4 regions of the Carnobacterium sp. 17-4 genome follow, and region 3 is predicted to be linked to each of the others. Evidence: predicted binding sites of a transcription regulator. Region 3 holds the regulator's gene; each other region holds the start of a gene.
The links. The regulator LexA, encoded in region 3, represses DNA repair genes until DNA is damaged. The targets are predictions, from matches to a motif close to CNAACANNTGTTNG.
Positions count from the first base shown of each region.

Region 1: the regulator LexA is predicted to act here: its motif matches at 2,030-2,043, upstream of CAR_RS11945 (MutH/Sau3AI family endonuclease).
Region 2: the regulator LexA is predicted to act here: its motif matches at 1,214-1,227, upstream of CAR_RS04320 (replication-associated recombination protein A).
Region 4: the regulator LexA is predicted to act here: its motif matches at 1,397-1,410, upstream of recX (recombination regulator RecX).

Region 1 covers NC_015391.1:2,519,973-2,523,341, forward strand. Annotated here, with positions in the region: gene CAR_RS11940 (hypothetical protein) at 1-269, opposite strand, end outside; gene CAR_RS11945 (MutH/Sau3AI family endonuclease) at 430-1,905, opposite strand; gene CAR_RS11950 (DNA cytosine methyltransferase) at 2,048-3,343, shown strand.
Region 2 covers NC_015391.1:882,415-885,783, reverse strand. Annotated here, with positions in the region: gene CAR_RS04325 (hypothetical protein) at 1-1,061, opposite strand, end outside; gene CAR_RS04320 (replication-associated recombination protein A) at 1,296-2,582, shown strand; RNA gene ssrS (6S RNA) at 2,673-2,860, shown strand.
Region 3 covers NC_015391.1:1,097,272-1,100,640, forward strand. Annotated here, with positions in the region: gene ylqF (ribosome biogenesis GTPase YlqF) at 1-755, shown strand, start outside; gene CAR_RS05370 (ribonuclease HII) at 757-1,530, shown strand; gene lexA (transcriptional repressor LexA) at 1,626-2,249, opposite strand; gene CAR_RS05380 (DUF896 family protein) at 2,411-2,650, shown strand; gene tkt (transketolase) at 2,784-3,369, shown strand, end outside.
Region 4 covers NC_015391.1:1,444,307-1,447,675, forward strand. Annotated here, with positions in the region: gene mutY (A/G-specific adenine glycosylase) at 1-497, opposite strand, end outside; gene recX (recombination regulator RecX) at 494-1,348, opposite strand; gene CAR_RS07040 (general stress protein) at 1,485-2,402, opposite strand; gene CAR_RS07045 (SDR family oxidoreductase) at 2,601-3,369, opposite strand, start outside.

The DNA.
Region 1 (3,369 bases), 1.2 Mb from region 3:
TCGGAAATATTTTCATTAAGTTCTACTTCAGATTTTAACGAATAATATAAAGCTGTAGGTTTTAAATCGATACCGTTATTGAATTCTGATAATTTATTGCTAACTTCGTTTTCAATTTGGAACTCTAAATCATCAGGTATAGTTTCAATAGGTAAAGATTTTCGATAACTTGAGATTTCATTATTGATGTTCTTTCTAAGAATTTGTGTGTTTTCTTTCTTAAATAGTTCCATATTAGCAACAACATTAGATAACTCTTTATTTTCCATTCAATATTCCCCTGTCTCTTTTTACTAGGCTAACTTTACTAAACATTTTGTGTATTAGAAATTCATTTTCATAAACTGTCTCAAACCCTACTACATCTAAAGCAACTACAGTAATAAAGAAATTAAATTCCTAGTGAGGTAACCCATTTGTTAGGCTTCATTAAATGAAATCAACTGAATTGAGCATATGGTTTATTACGCTCCCTTTTATCCAAACATTCTGTCTGTACATGTCGATTCCATTTATCGTTATAGTTTTATCACTGGAATCTCTTCCAGTGCCTCGGAAAAAAACATCATAGTCTTTAGATTTTGGAAAACTGACAGACGTTTTTATTGTTCCATTCTTATTTATAACAGGTTCCCCGTTTTTATTAAGCATAACTTCCTCATGAAGATTATTATTAAAGACTTTATTTCTAACGTCATCCCAAATAAATTTCACTTGTTTCTCTAAGAAATCTTCACTAAAGATTACACGTTTAAAGCCTAACAACTTATTTGTTAAGAGCTTTTCTGACTTATCTTGTTCTTCAAAAATAATGAATAGAAATTGTCTTTCACTAAAATCACTATAAAGTGACGAATCTTCAAAATTTATCTTCTCATCCAACCATTCATCAAAATCAACTTTAAATAATTTAGTGTCTTCAGTACGCGTTCCTTGCTTAGTTTGAGTGATTGTTTTTGCAATCAAACCAATCTCACTGAATAACTCTATTTTACCGATTTTTTTCGATTTTGCTCCAAACATTCGTGTAACGATTTGTTCAGTCACTGATTTTGATACATCTCCAGTTTGATTTAATTTCATAGGAATATTTAGAATCTGAAGAAGTTCTTGAATAGTCTTATTCTTGTATTGTTTAGTGAATTGATTCAATTGTTCGTCTAGTTCTTCATATGTATTATATTCTTGTTCTAACTGTTCGAATTTTTTTCCAAAGTACTTTTGAACCATAGTTGTTACAGTAGACCTTTTCAATCTAAATCTAGGGCGGTTGGGCCACTTAGGTGCAGTGTCAATCAACATCAACTGTGGTCGTAACTCAGATGATATTCTTGGATAATGTTCTGTAGGGTCTTGATGAACAAGCTGCAAGTTATGTATGAAACTTCTGACTATCTCCCAGTCATTCTTCAACTTTTCTCTATCTAAAGAATCAAATTCAAAGAAATCATAACCGACAATGGGGAATTTTGCGTACTCTGATGCAGGAACAGTAACTTCCGAATCATAAAGATAATAAACTAAAAGAAGTCTTTCAAGTTTATGCCAGAAACTTGAATTTTCAAAACTTTCGTGCACTATCCTTTCTGGAGAAACAGCTGTTACAGACATCGGTTCTTTAGCTTCAAGTTCTCCACTTACTGATTTCTTTACTTTTCTTAAACCTGTTGTTTTTACTTCCACATCTTTCCCATCGACATACAAATCTGGTTTTTGATAAGAATCAGCTGGATACCCCAATATAGATTCCTCTACAACACTTCCTGCTATACCAGTGATTTTAGGATGTTTAACTGTTTTATAAAAAACATTATTTTGATCAACATCACCTAAGGTTTTACCAATAGTACTATCTAAAATATCTTCTAGTTCATCTTTAGCAAAAACGTGTCCATGCTCTCTCATACTTTACCCTCCAAAAAATTTATACAGATATGCAATAATTTATTTTATGGTCTAATAGTACCATTTTTTTGTACAAAACACTGGATCTTTTCCGTGAATTGTTGTATAATAAATCTTAGCTTACCGAAAGGGTGTTCGTATTATGAGTAAACAGTTTAATATTTTAGAACTATTTGCTGGAGTTGGTGGATTTCGCGTTGGTTTTGAAAATTCCAATGAAAGCATGTTTAAAACAAAATGGGCAAATCAATGGGAGCCTGCTAAAAAGAGTCAAGACGCCTTCGAAGTGTATGATTATCATTATCCTGAGAGTATGAATATAAACGAAAATATAGAAGAAATTTCAGATGAAGCTTTTCAAAGTATGGATGCAGATATAATAGTTGGAGGTTTTCCTTGCCAAGATTACTCCGTTGCTAGAAGCAAAAAGAACGAACTTGGTATCCAAGGAAAAAAAGGCGTATTATTCTGGGAAATCATTCGAGCAGTTACTCAAATAAAACCAAAATATCTTGTTTTAGAAAATGTAGATCGTCTATTAAAAGCTCCTTCAAAACAACGAGGTAGAGATTTCGCAATCATGCTAGCTGCATTTAACGATTTAAACTATTCTGTAGAATGGCGTGTCATAAACGCCGCAGAATACGGAGGCAGTCAACGTCGTCGCCGTGTTTTCTTTTTCGTATATCGGAACGATACTGACTTTGCAAAAAAAATGGATAAAGAATTTGAGAATGAAGAATTAGATTTATTTTTTGACAGCCAATTGTATGATGATTACATCTTTAATAAAGGTCTATTTGCACGTCAATTTCCGGTTTTACCAACACCAGTAAAAAACCGTCATGCTACTTATACATTATCAAATGACATTGTAGACATATCCGACAATTTTATAGGTACTGTTTGGAACACAGGAGTCATGAGACATGGACGTTATTTTACTATTGACACAGTACCTACAAAGGAAGAACAACCTATTACTTTAGGAGAAATATTGGTAGATGAAGAGAATGTTCCAGAAAAATATTATGTTACTGACCAAAATAAATTAGAGAAGTTTAAATACTTAAGAGGTTCTAAAAAAATCGAACGTATTTCTGTAGATGGACATTCTTATATTTATTCAGAAGGAAGTATGGCTCCAACAGATGATTTATCATTACCTGGAAGAACTATGTTAACTTCTGAAGGAACCGTTAATCGCTCAACTCATTTTTTAAATGTAAATGGTAAATATAGATTAATAACACCTATTGAAGCAGAAAGACTACAAGAATTTCCTGATGATTGGACAAAATATAAAAAAAATTCTACTGGTGAAATAGTAGAAGTACCCGATCGTATGCGTATGTTCTTTATGGGGAATGCTTTAGTTACAGGTGTCGTAAAGAGAATTGCTGATGAGTTACAAAATATCATAACTCATGAAGATTAACTAACTTAACAAAACTATTAAGAACC
Region 2 (3,369 bases), 210 kb from region 3:
GATTGTTTCAAATCAGCTTGCATAATTTTTAAAAATTCAATATTATCTTGCGATTGTCGTTTGGTCCTCTCAAGCTGGATTTTTTCATCAATCAATTGCTTGATATCCTTTTCGAGATCTTCTATTGTATCGATTAACTCTTTATTTTTTTCAATTAATGAAGCATTTTGAAAACCAATTCCCTTTATTTTCTTTTCATTTTTTCCATCTACTAAATTAATATAAACCACTACAAATGCTAAACAAGCAATAACAAAAGCTAAGCAAGTAATAATAAACGTAAACAAAGGTGTTGAGTACCTAAGACCAGCTAAAAGCACACTCATTACAACTGTACAGCCAAAAATCATTAGTCCAATACGATAAGAATTAATTTTTCTTTTCGCATTCAATGCTTTTAAATAATCCACTTTATTTTGCAATGCAGCTTTTTCTAAGTGTTCTTGTTCTATTTTTTTTCGAGTTTCGTAAAAAAGAACTTTTTCTTTTCTATCCATGGATTCTTGTACTTGTTCTTGATACTGTTCAAACCATTCTTTTTCTTTAACTAATTTTTCTAATTCTCTATCTATTTCCTGATGATAAACTGCCTTTTTCAATGAAATTTCCTCTTCTAATTGTTCAGATTTAAAATGAGCTGAAGCAAGTATTTTTTTGGCATGCAGTTCAGCTTTTCGAGTAATTTTATCTGCTTCTACTTTTTCTTTATCATACTGTTCAATTGATTGCTTCTTTTTTAATTTAATTTCTTCTTTAGCGGCCGCTATGTCTTGTTGAACTTCTTGATACATTTTTTCTGATTGATGAAAAGTCTCGGCCAAAATTTCCTCTGCTTCGTTCTTTGTCTGTTGAAGAAGTTCTTTCTCATTTAAACGGGTTGTTTTTGTCGTTCGTTTAGATGGTGTAAATTGATTTGGTTGCAATGATTCTTTTTCTTTTATTGCCATTCCTAAAACAGAGTTAAAAACGACATTTGCTGTTTTTTTCAAAAAAATACGCTGACGTTTATTTTTCGCTTTTAATAACCTGTTTAAAAAATCGGACTCGTGTTTTTCATCCATTGAAAAATTCCTTTCTTTATCACTTTTATAGTCCCTTTGATTAATCGAATCTACTCATAAAAAATGACTTCTTACACATTATCGCAAATAATCATAGAAAAGCCAAACCAAAAATTCGATTTGCTTTATAAAAGTAAGCTAATTTCGAAAATCAAACAAACGTTCTTTACTGTAGAATCCATTTTGGTAGAATGGTATACTAAAGATAATAATGTTGATAGGAGGATACGCTTTATGAATCAACCTTTAGCTTATCGGATGAGGCCTACTCATATTGATAATATTGTTGGACAGCAACACTTAGTAGGAAAAGGAAAAATCATTCGACGCATGGTAGAAGCTAAAATGCTTTCTTCGATGATTTTATACGGCCCTCCTGGGATTGGAAAGACCAGTATCGCTAGTGCGATTGCTGGGACAACAAAATATGCGTTCCGCATTTTAAACGCTGCTAGTGACACAAAAAAAGATCTCCAAATTGTTGTAGAAGAAGCAAAAATGAGCGGCACTGTGATTTTACTTTTAGATGAGATCCATCGTTTGGATAAACCTAAGCAAGATTTTTTGCTGCCGCATTTGGAAAATGGACGTATTATCTTAATTGGAGCAACAACCGAAAATCCATATATTACAATAAATCCTGCCATCCGAAGCAGATCTCAAATTTTTGAACTCAAAACACTTTCTAATGAAGATATACAACAAGCTATGTGGAACGCTGTAAATGATTCAGAAAAAGGCTTTGGCAAAGAAAAAATAGCCATTACAGATCAGGCCTTACTCCACTTTTCTAGAGCCACAAGCGGAGATTTAAGAAGTTCTTTGAATGGTTTAGAGCTCGCTATTAAATCAACAGCTCCAGATGAACAAGGAATGATCAATATTACTTTAGAGATTGCTGAAGAGTGTGTTCAAAGAAAAGCTTTAACACATGATAAAGATGGCGATGCTCATTATGATGTCATCTCAGCTTTACAAAAATCCATTCGTGGAAGCGATGTAAATGCTGCTTTACATTATCTTGCTAGACTGATTGAAGCTGGCGATTTACCTATTATCTCAAGGCGGTTAATGGTTATTGCTTATGAAGATATCGGATTAGCTAACCCTTCTGCAGCTTCTAGGACTGTTACCGCTATTCAAGCATCTGAAAAATTGGGCTTTCCGGAAGCTCGAATACCTTTAGCTAATGTAGTAGTTGATTTATGTCTCTCTCCAAAATCAAATTCGTCTTACGCAGCGATTGATGCAGCCCTCCAAGATGTAAGGGCTGGAAAAAGTGGAGATGTACCTGATCATTTAAAAGATTCCCATTATAGTGGAGCAAAAGAACTTGGTCGCGGTGTAGATTATCTCTATCCGCATAGTTATCCTGGCGCTTGGGTAAATCAGCAATACTTACCTGACAAACTAAAAAATGCTTCTTACTATACACCAAATCACACAGGAAAATATGAAGATACTTTGGCAAAGCAGTATGATTCAATCAATTTAAAAAAAGGAAACAAGAACGTACATTAACCGCTTTCTTTGCTGTTAAAGCAATCTTTCAACAGCATGTGCACAGGTAAATAATTGACAATACCACATGCTTATGCTACTATAAGGATAAGATTTCTGAGATGCTCGTCTTGCTCAACATGTGTTGACCGAACAATTAATATTACCTTGGGATCCAACCTGATTCAATCGGATAACAAGCCTTTTCACTTGGTAGTTAGAAGGTTGACGGCGGAGCCCACCTGCTTCTTGCGGGTTCAATACTAACTGAGCATATCAACGGCATCATCGGATTTCTCATTTAAAGTTTAAAACTTTTAAAGTCATTCTTAATTGAATGGCTTTTTTCTTTGTTACTGAAGTAAATTTACCCTTAATTTAATTTATTATGTTATTCTTATTTTGTAATTACCTATTGAAAGAAGGTCTTATCATGCTATTACCGATATTGTTTTTTATTTTTTCAGCGTTACTTCTTTATGCAGCATTCTTTTTTTACACTGGAAAAGCCTCTATTCTATTAACTCGTACGGATAAAACTAGCCCCTCAGAAACAGCACCTTTTTTTAAATTCTATGGTGTTCTCTTTTTTATTGGTGGACTTAGCTCTCTTCTACTTGTTTTTTTTCATCCCGTTTGGCTGGCTTTTGCCGTTTTACTCTTTGTTATGATTAGTATGCTTTTTTTTATTATGAGCTTAAATAAGCGGATATGAGTTTTCATTAACCATTTTAAAAGAACTCCTATTTCTTATTTCTATGAAAATGGATACATTTAAGGTACAATGAGCCTAAGAAGGAATATTGTA
Region 3 (3,369 bases):
TATCAAGCCGTAATCCAATATTAGATGAAATAATTGGAGAAAAACCAAGAATCATCATTTTAAATAAAAGTGATTTAGCGGACCCACTAGAAACAAAAAAATGGGTAGCCTATTTTAATGATCAAGGAATTGCGGCTGTCCCAATTGTTGCTCAAGAAGGACACGGTATGAAACAATTGATGGCAAAAGCAAAAGAGCTTTTACAACCAAAATTTGATAGAAGAGCCGCTAAAGGTATAAAACCTCGTGCAATTCGAGCAATGAGTATTGGAATTCCTAACGTTGGAAAATCAACATTGATCAATCGTTTTGTAAAGAAAAATATTGCTCAAACAGGAAATAAACCTGGTGTGACAAAGGCACAACAATGGCTGAAGTTAGGTAAAGAATTGGAATTGCTTGATACGCCAGGAATTCTTTGGCCGAAGTTTGAAGATCCTGAAATTGGAAAGAAATTGGCTTTAACTGGAGCAATTAAAGACACTATTTTACAGCTAGATGAAATTGCAATGTATGGATTGGAAGAAATGAAAATTCGAAATCCAGAAATGCTTGCTAAACGATACAGATTAACTGAAGAAGAATTGGATCTTGAATCGCCAGAATTGCTTATGTTGATCAGCGAACGTAAAGGGTATAAAGAAGACTATACTCGTGCAGCTGAATTGATTGTTTTTGAAATTAGAAGCGGTAAAATTGGGAAATACACATTAGATATAGCGCCGATTTCTTTACCAAAAAGGCAGGATAGCTAAAATGGAAAAACCGTTGACCATTACGGCAATAAAGGAACTACTAACGACCATTACCCATACGGATGATGAACGATTGGTTTTTATCAAGAGCGATTCACGTAAAGGTGTATTAAATGCGTATAAATCTTGGGAAAATCAAATGAGAAAACAACAATTGATTCTCGAAAAACAACAAGAAATGCTGCAAATAGAGCAATTTTTTTGGGAACAAGGAACACAATTTGTTGCTGGAATCGATGAGGTAGGAAGAGGTCCATTAGCTGGCCCTGTTGTTGCAGCTGCGGTCATATTGCCGCAAGATTTTAATGTACTGGAAATCAATGACTCTAAACAATTATCAAGTGCAAAAAGAGAAGTGTTATTTGACCAAATTCAAGAATCTGCATTAGCTATTGGGATTGGTATAAAAGACCATCAAGTAATTGATAAAGTCAATATTTACCAAGCAACTAAGCTGGCTATGATTGAAGCTGTTGAGCAACTACCTCAACAGCCAGAACAATTGCTTATTGATGCAATGCATCTACCAATCACTATTCCCCAAGAAAGCTTCATCAAGGGAGATTCAAAAAGTTTGTCTATAGCTGCTGCTAGTATTATTGCGAAAGTAACAAGAGACAGAATGATGGCCGAATATGATACGTTATATCCGGGATATGGTTTTTCTAAGAATGCGGGTTATGGAACAAAAATCCATTTAGAAGGATTAGAAAAACACGGAATATGTCCTATTCATCGAAAAACTTTTGCTCCTGTAAAAAATTTATTAGGTTAAAAAGGTTTATAGTGCAACCACAAGATAAATTGTTGTGCACTTAAAACGATAAAATAAAAAACGAAGGACCGGATAAAACCCGGTTCTTCGTTTTTTTATTGAATATGACTACGATACAATCCGATTACTTTGCCTAAAATCGTTAATTCATTAAGTAGAATAGGACTCATAGTGTCATTTTCTGGTTCTAATCGGTAATGATCTTCTTCCTTATAAAATCTTTTACAAGTTGCTTCATCTTCTACGGTCATAGCAATGACAATATCGCCATTATTTGCTGTGCTTTGTTTACGAATGATCACTTCATCACCATCAAAAATACCAGCATTGATCATGCTTTCTCCACGTATGGTTAACATAAAAAGAGAGTCGTTTTCAAATTGCAAGTTTGGAGGTAGTGGAAAATAATCTGTCGCTTCTTCTACAGCTAAGATTGGTTCACCAGCTGTTACAGTTCCCAATAAAGGTATTTTATCAAGTGCAATGCCTAATTTTGATAATCCTAGTTGTGTTAGTTCTATTGCTCTTGGTTTGCTGGGATCTCTTTGGATATAACCATTTTTTTCTAAACGAGAAAGGTGACCATGAACGGTTGAGGTAGAAGATAAAGAAACAGCCGTTCCAATTTCTCTTACAGTTGGAGGGTATCCTTTCAATTTAACTTGACTGTATATATATTGTAGAACTTCAACTTGTCTTGATTCGGGATTTTTACTCATAATATATATAAACACCTCGTTTCTATTATTTTATCATTTTAAGATTACCATATATGATAGAACAAATCAAACAAACGTTCGTAGATTTAGAGGATTAAAAGGTGTTTTTTTCAAAGAAATTTGTTATAGTTGAATAATAAATAAAAAAGTGGAGTGATTAGATGTTGCCAAAAGATCAAATAGAACGAATAAATGAATTAGCAAATAAATCAAAAAACAAAGGATTGACTATTCAAGAACAAATTGAACAAAAAAAATTAAGAGATGATTATATAACAGCTTTTCGAGGCGGAATGAGAAATACCATTGAGGGTGTAAAAATTGTAGATGAAGAAGGCAATGACGTAACCCCCGATAAATTGAAAGACATACAAAAAGATAAAGGTCTTCACGGGAGATAATAGAGTGTTTGTTCATTAATGTGATAATCATGAAGTTCTCCCATTTAATAACATTCTAACCGTGAAAGCGTTGCACTTGAAGTGAAATAATAGTAAACTAATAGAGTACGATAAGAGAGTTAAAATCGAAAGGATGATTTTTTTGTTTGATAACACAGACCAATTAGCAGTAAATACAATAAGAACACTAAGTATGGATGGTATACAAAAAGCCAATTCTGGACACCCAGGATTACCTATGGGGGCTGCTCCAATGGCTTACACATTGTGGACTAAACAATTAAAAGTAAATCCAAAAAACTCGAAATGGTTTGACCGTGACCGTTTTGTATTATCAGCTGGACATGGATCAATGTTATTATACAGCTTGCTGCATTTAGCTGGATATGATGTTAAAATTGATGATTTAAAACAGTTCCGTCAATGGGACAGTAAAACACCTGGACATCCAGAAGTGAACCATACTGATGGAGTAGAAGCAACAACTGGCCCATTAGGTCAAGGAATTGCAAATGCTGTTGGAATGGCGATGACAGAAGCTCATTTAGCTGCAGTGTACAACAAAAAGGGTCATGCTATTGTAGATCACTTTACTTATTCTTTATGTGGAGACGGCGACTTAATGGAAGGTATTTCAGCTGAAGCTGCTAGTTTAGCTGCTCATTTGGAACTTGGAAAATTAGTTGTTCTTTATGATTCAAACGATATATCTTTGGATG
Region 4 (3,369 bases), 350 kb from region 3:
CGCATCACATTTCCATCTACAGCTGGTTCAGGAAGTCCAAAGGCCATACTCGAAATCGCGCCAGTTGTATAAGGTCCTATTCCCTTTAATTTACCAATTTCTTTAGGATCAGTAGGCATTTCCCCATCATAATCGTTCATGATTTGCTGAGCTGCAGTTTGCATATTGCGAACTCGTGAGTAATATCCCAACCCTTCCCAAGCCTTTAACAATACGTCTTCATGTGCATGTGCTAATGCTTCTATCGTTGGGAAAGTATTCATGAAATTTAAATAATAAGGAATAACAGTATCTACTCTTGTTTGTTGCAACATGATTTCAGATACCCAAATACGATACGGATCGTTGTTTTTTCGCCATGGTAAATCTCGTTTTTCTAAATCATACCAACTTAAGAGGGTTTCTCTAAATCGATTGATTTTTTCTTGGGGCCACATAGGAATACCATAAATTTCATTTTTGTTTGTTGCATCTAAATTTGATTCACTTAATGTCATTCTTCCTCTTCTTCCATTTCTTTTTCATTGATATATTGTGTAATTAAGTCGCCAGCAAATCCTTTTTGAAACAATCCACTTTTAACTTTTTGAATTTTTTTAGCTCCTGTTAACTTAGTTTGCTTGCGCCAAATTTTATCACCTTGTGCTTTTAATGCTTCATACTCCTCATCTACTTCTTTTTCTGTAGTAATTTGTTCCAATACTTGTGTAATAACATCTGATTGGAATCCCTTTTGCATTAAATTTTGACGAATTTTATTGTTAGTTTCTCTTGATGAATGACGCGAAGAACGTCGCATAACTTTTTCCGCTAAGGCAACACCATTTTCTACCATTTGATCAAACGGATATTGCTCCATTGCTTCTTCAATCGTTTCATCTTTAACTCCACGTTTTTTCAACTCTCTTTTTATCACGTAAGTCCCCTTTCCGCTAACATTTGCAGCGGTTCTTGTATAACTTTCAGCATACATTAAATCGTTTAAGTAGCCTTGTTCTTTTAATTGTTCGATAACCTGATCAGCAGTTTCGCTAGTAAATTCATGAGCGACCAGATCATCTTTCACTTCCTTTATTGAACGCAAAGAATAGTTTAAGTAAACGAGCGCCCTTGTATAAGCTTTGCGGTACCCATCTTCTATCTCTAATTCTTGACGGAATGTTTTTGAGATCTCCATTCCTTTATGCAAAATGTGCTTAATTAAAATAGCTTCATCAACAGGAAAAGCATATTCTCCATCTAAATAAATATTGTAGCGCCCTTTTCTTTTTTGCGCTTCAATCTTTGTAATTTTGGGTAATTCAGACGTTGAAGAGCCATCATTTCCACTATTGGGTTTATAGATCATAGCATCACCCTCCTACTTCAGTTCCACTATTATAACATAAAACAACTACAAACACATGTTCGAAAGTTATCATGCAACGATTTTAATTAAAAAAAGTGATTCAGACATAAGCCTGAATCACTTTTAATTTTACTATTTAATCTCTGAACTCTTCTCTTGGGTCATTTATCGGTTGGTTTGATAAAGTACTACCATCAAAAATTGGCAAATCTACTTCCTCTTCGTTTGGTGAACTAGGGCCAACCTGATCTTCATGCTTTAATTTATCCTCTGTAGGTTTTCCTTGCAACGGATTGTCATTAGGATCAAAGTTTTTATGTGACCACGGTTGTCTTTTTGGAGATACAACATCTCTTGTATCATCTCTTCGATCTTGATCTCTACTAAATGAATCATTGGTTAATTCACTGTCTTGATTATCTTGCAATCTAGGCTTGTTCTCTTGTCTAATCGATTCTACCATAATGTCATCTTCTTCAATCGTTTCAGGAATTGTCGTGTCGATTACATCAGATTTCACTATTATGCTTTCATCAAGTTCATCTTGTTCTGTAAACTGATTCGTTAAAGGAACTTCAGCATTGTTTAAATAATCATTTCCATCATTTGCATAACTCACTTCATCGGTCGGTTGTGAAGCATTTCTGACTTCTCGTACACCTTGACCAGCTTGGCCAACAGTCCCAGAATTTTTTTTAGTTGTATTGGTTTTTGAAGTTGAGGCTTTATCTTTATCAGCAAGTACAATGTATTCACCTTTTTCCAAAGACTCATTGTATTGCTCTGCACTAGCTTCATCTACACCAAAATTTTCTAATACCAAATCTTCATCTGTATCAGCGAATAAATGTTTAAATTTATCCCAGAAAGATTCTTTTTCTTCTGATGAAACTTTATCGATTTCTACACCTGTTTGACTTTGAATCGTTGCAGGATCTTGATTAGTCGTCACAATTTTTATACTGTCTGTTGAATGGCCTTCCGCGATCAATTGTTCTACACAAGCCGTTGTTTCTTGTACGTTTGAAAATGAACCGATAACTACTTTATTCATCCTTTACACGCTCCTCTTCTTTGTATCCTCTTTATGGTTTAGCTAATCAACCTGCTAAGTAATCATGAGGACTAAAATCAAACACTTATATTTCTATAATTAACTTTACCAAATGAAAAATAAGTTTTCAAAATAGACGACTTGTAATCAGACTAGAAGTGCATTTAGTTGTAATTTTAAAAAAATCAAGAAACTATTTTAGCCGTTTATGACCACTCCACCATTAACATGCAACACTTGGCCAGAAACATAACTAGAGTCTGTACTCGCTAAATAGACATACGTTGGCGCCAATTCAAAAGCTTGACCAGCTCTTTCTATTGCTCCGCCTTTACCCCAGTCCTCTAATTGTTCTTCTGTAAAAGTAGCTGGTATAAGTGGAGTCCATATTGGACCAGGAGCCACACCATTTACGCGAATTTTTTTATCAATCACTTCACTATTTTGAGAAAGAGATCTAGTGAACGCTGTAATTGCACCTTTAGTAGCTGAGTAATCTAAAAGGTGTTCACTTCCACGATAAGCTGTAATGGATGTTGTGTTGATGATTGATGCACCTTCTGACAAATGTGGCATTGCAGCTTTCACAAAGTAGAATTGACTAAATATGTTGGTTCTAAATGTTCGATCCAATTGTTCTGCGGTTATATCTCCAATTTTCTCTTGGACATGTTGCTCGCCAGCATTGTTGACCAATATATCTAGATGGCCCCATTTCTCAATTACTTTCGATACTACTTCCTTAGCATAAGACTCTTGTCCTACATCACCTTTAAACACTAAGGCTTTTTGACCAATCTTTTCAATTCGATTTTTTGTATAATTTGCATCATCCTCTGATTCTAGGTAACCAATAGCAACATCTGCACCTTCTTTTGCAAAAGCAATCGCTACAGCTTGCCCGATCCCACTATCTCCACCCGTAATGATGGCAGTCTTACCTTCAAGTTTACCTGCTGCTTTGTAA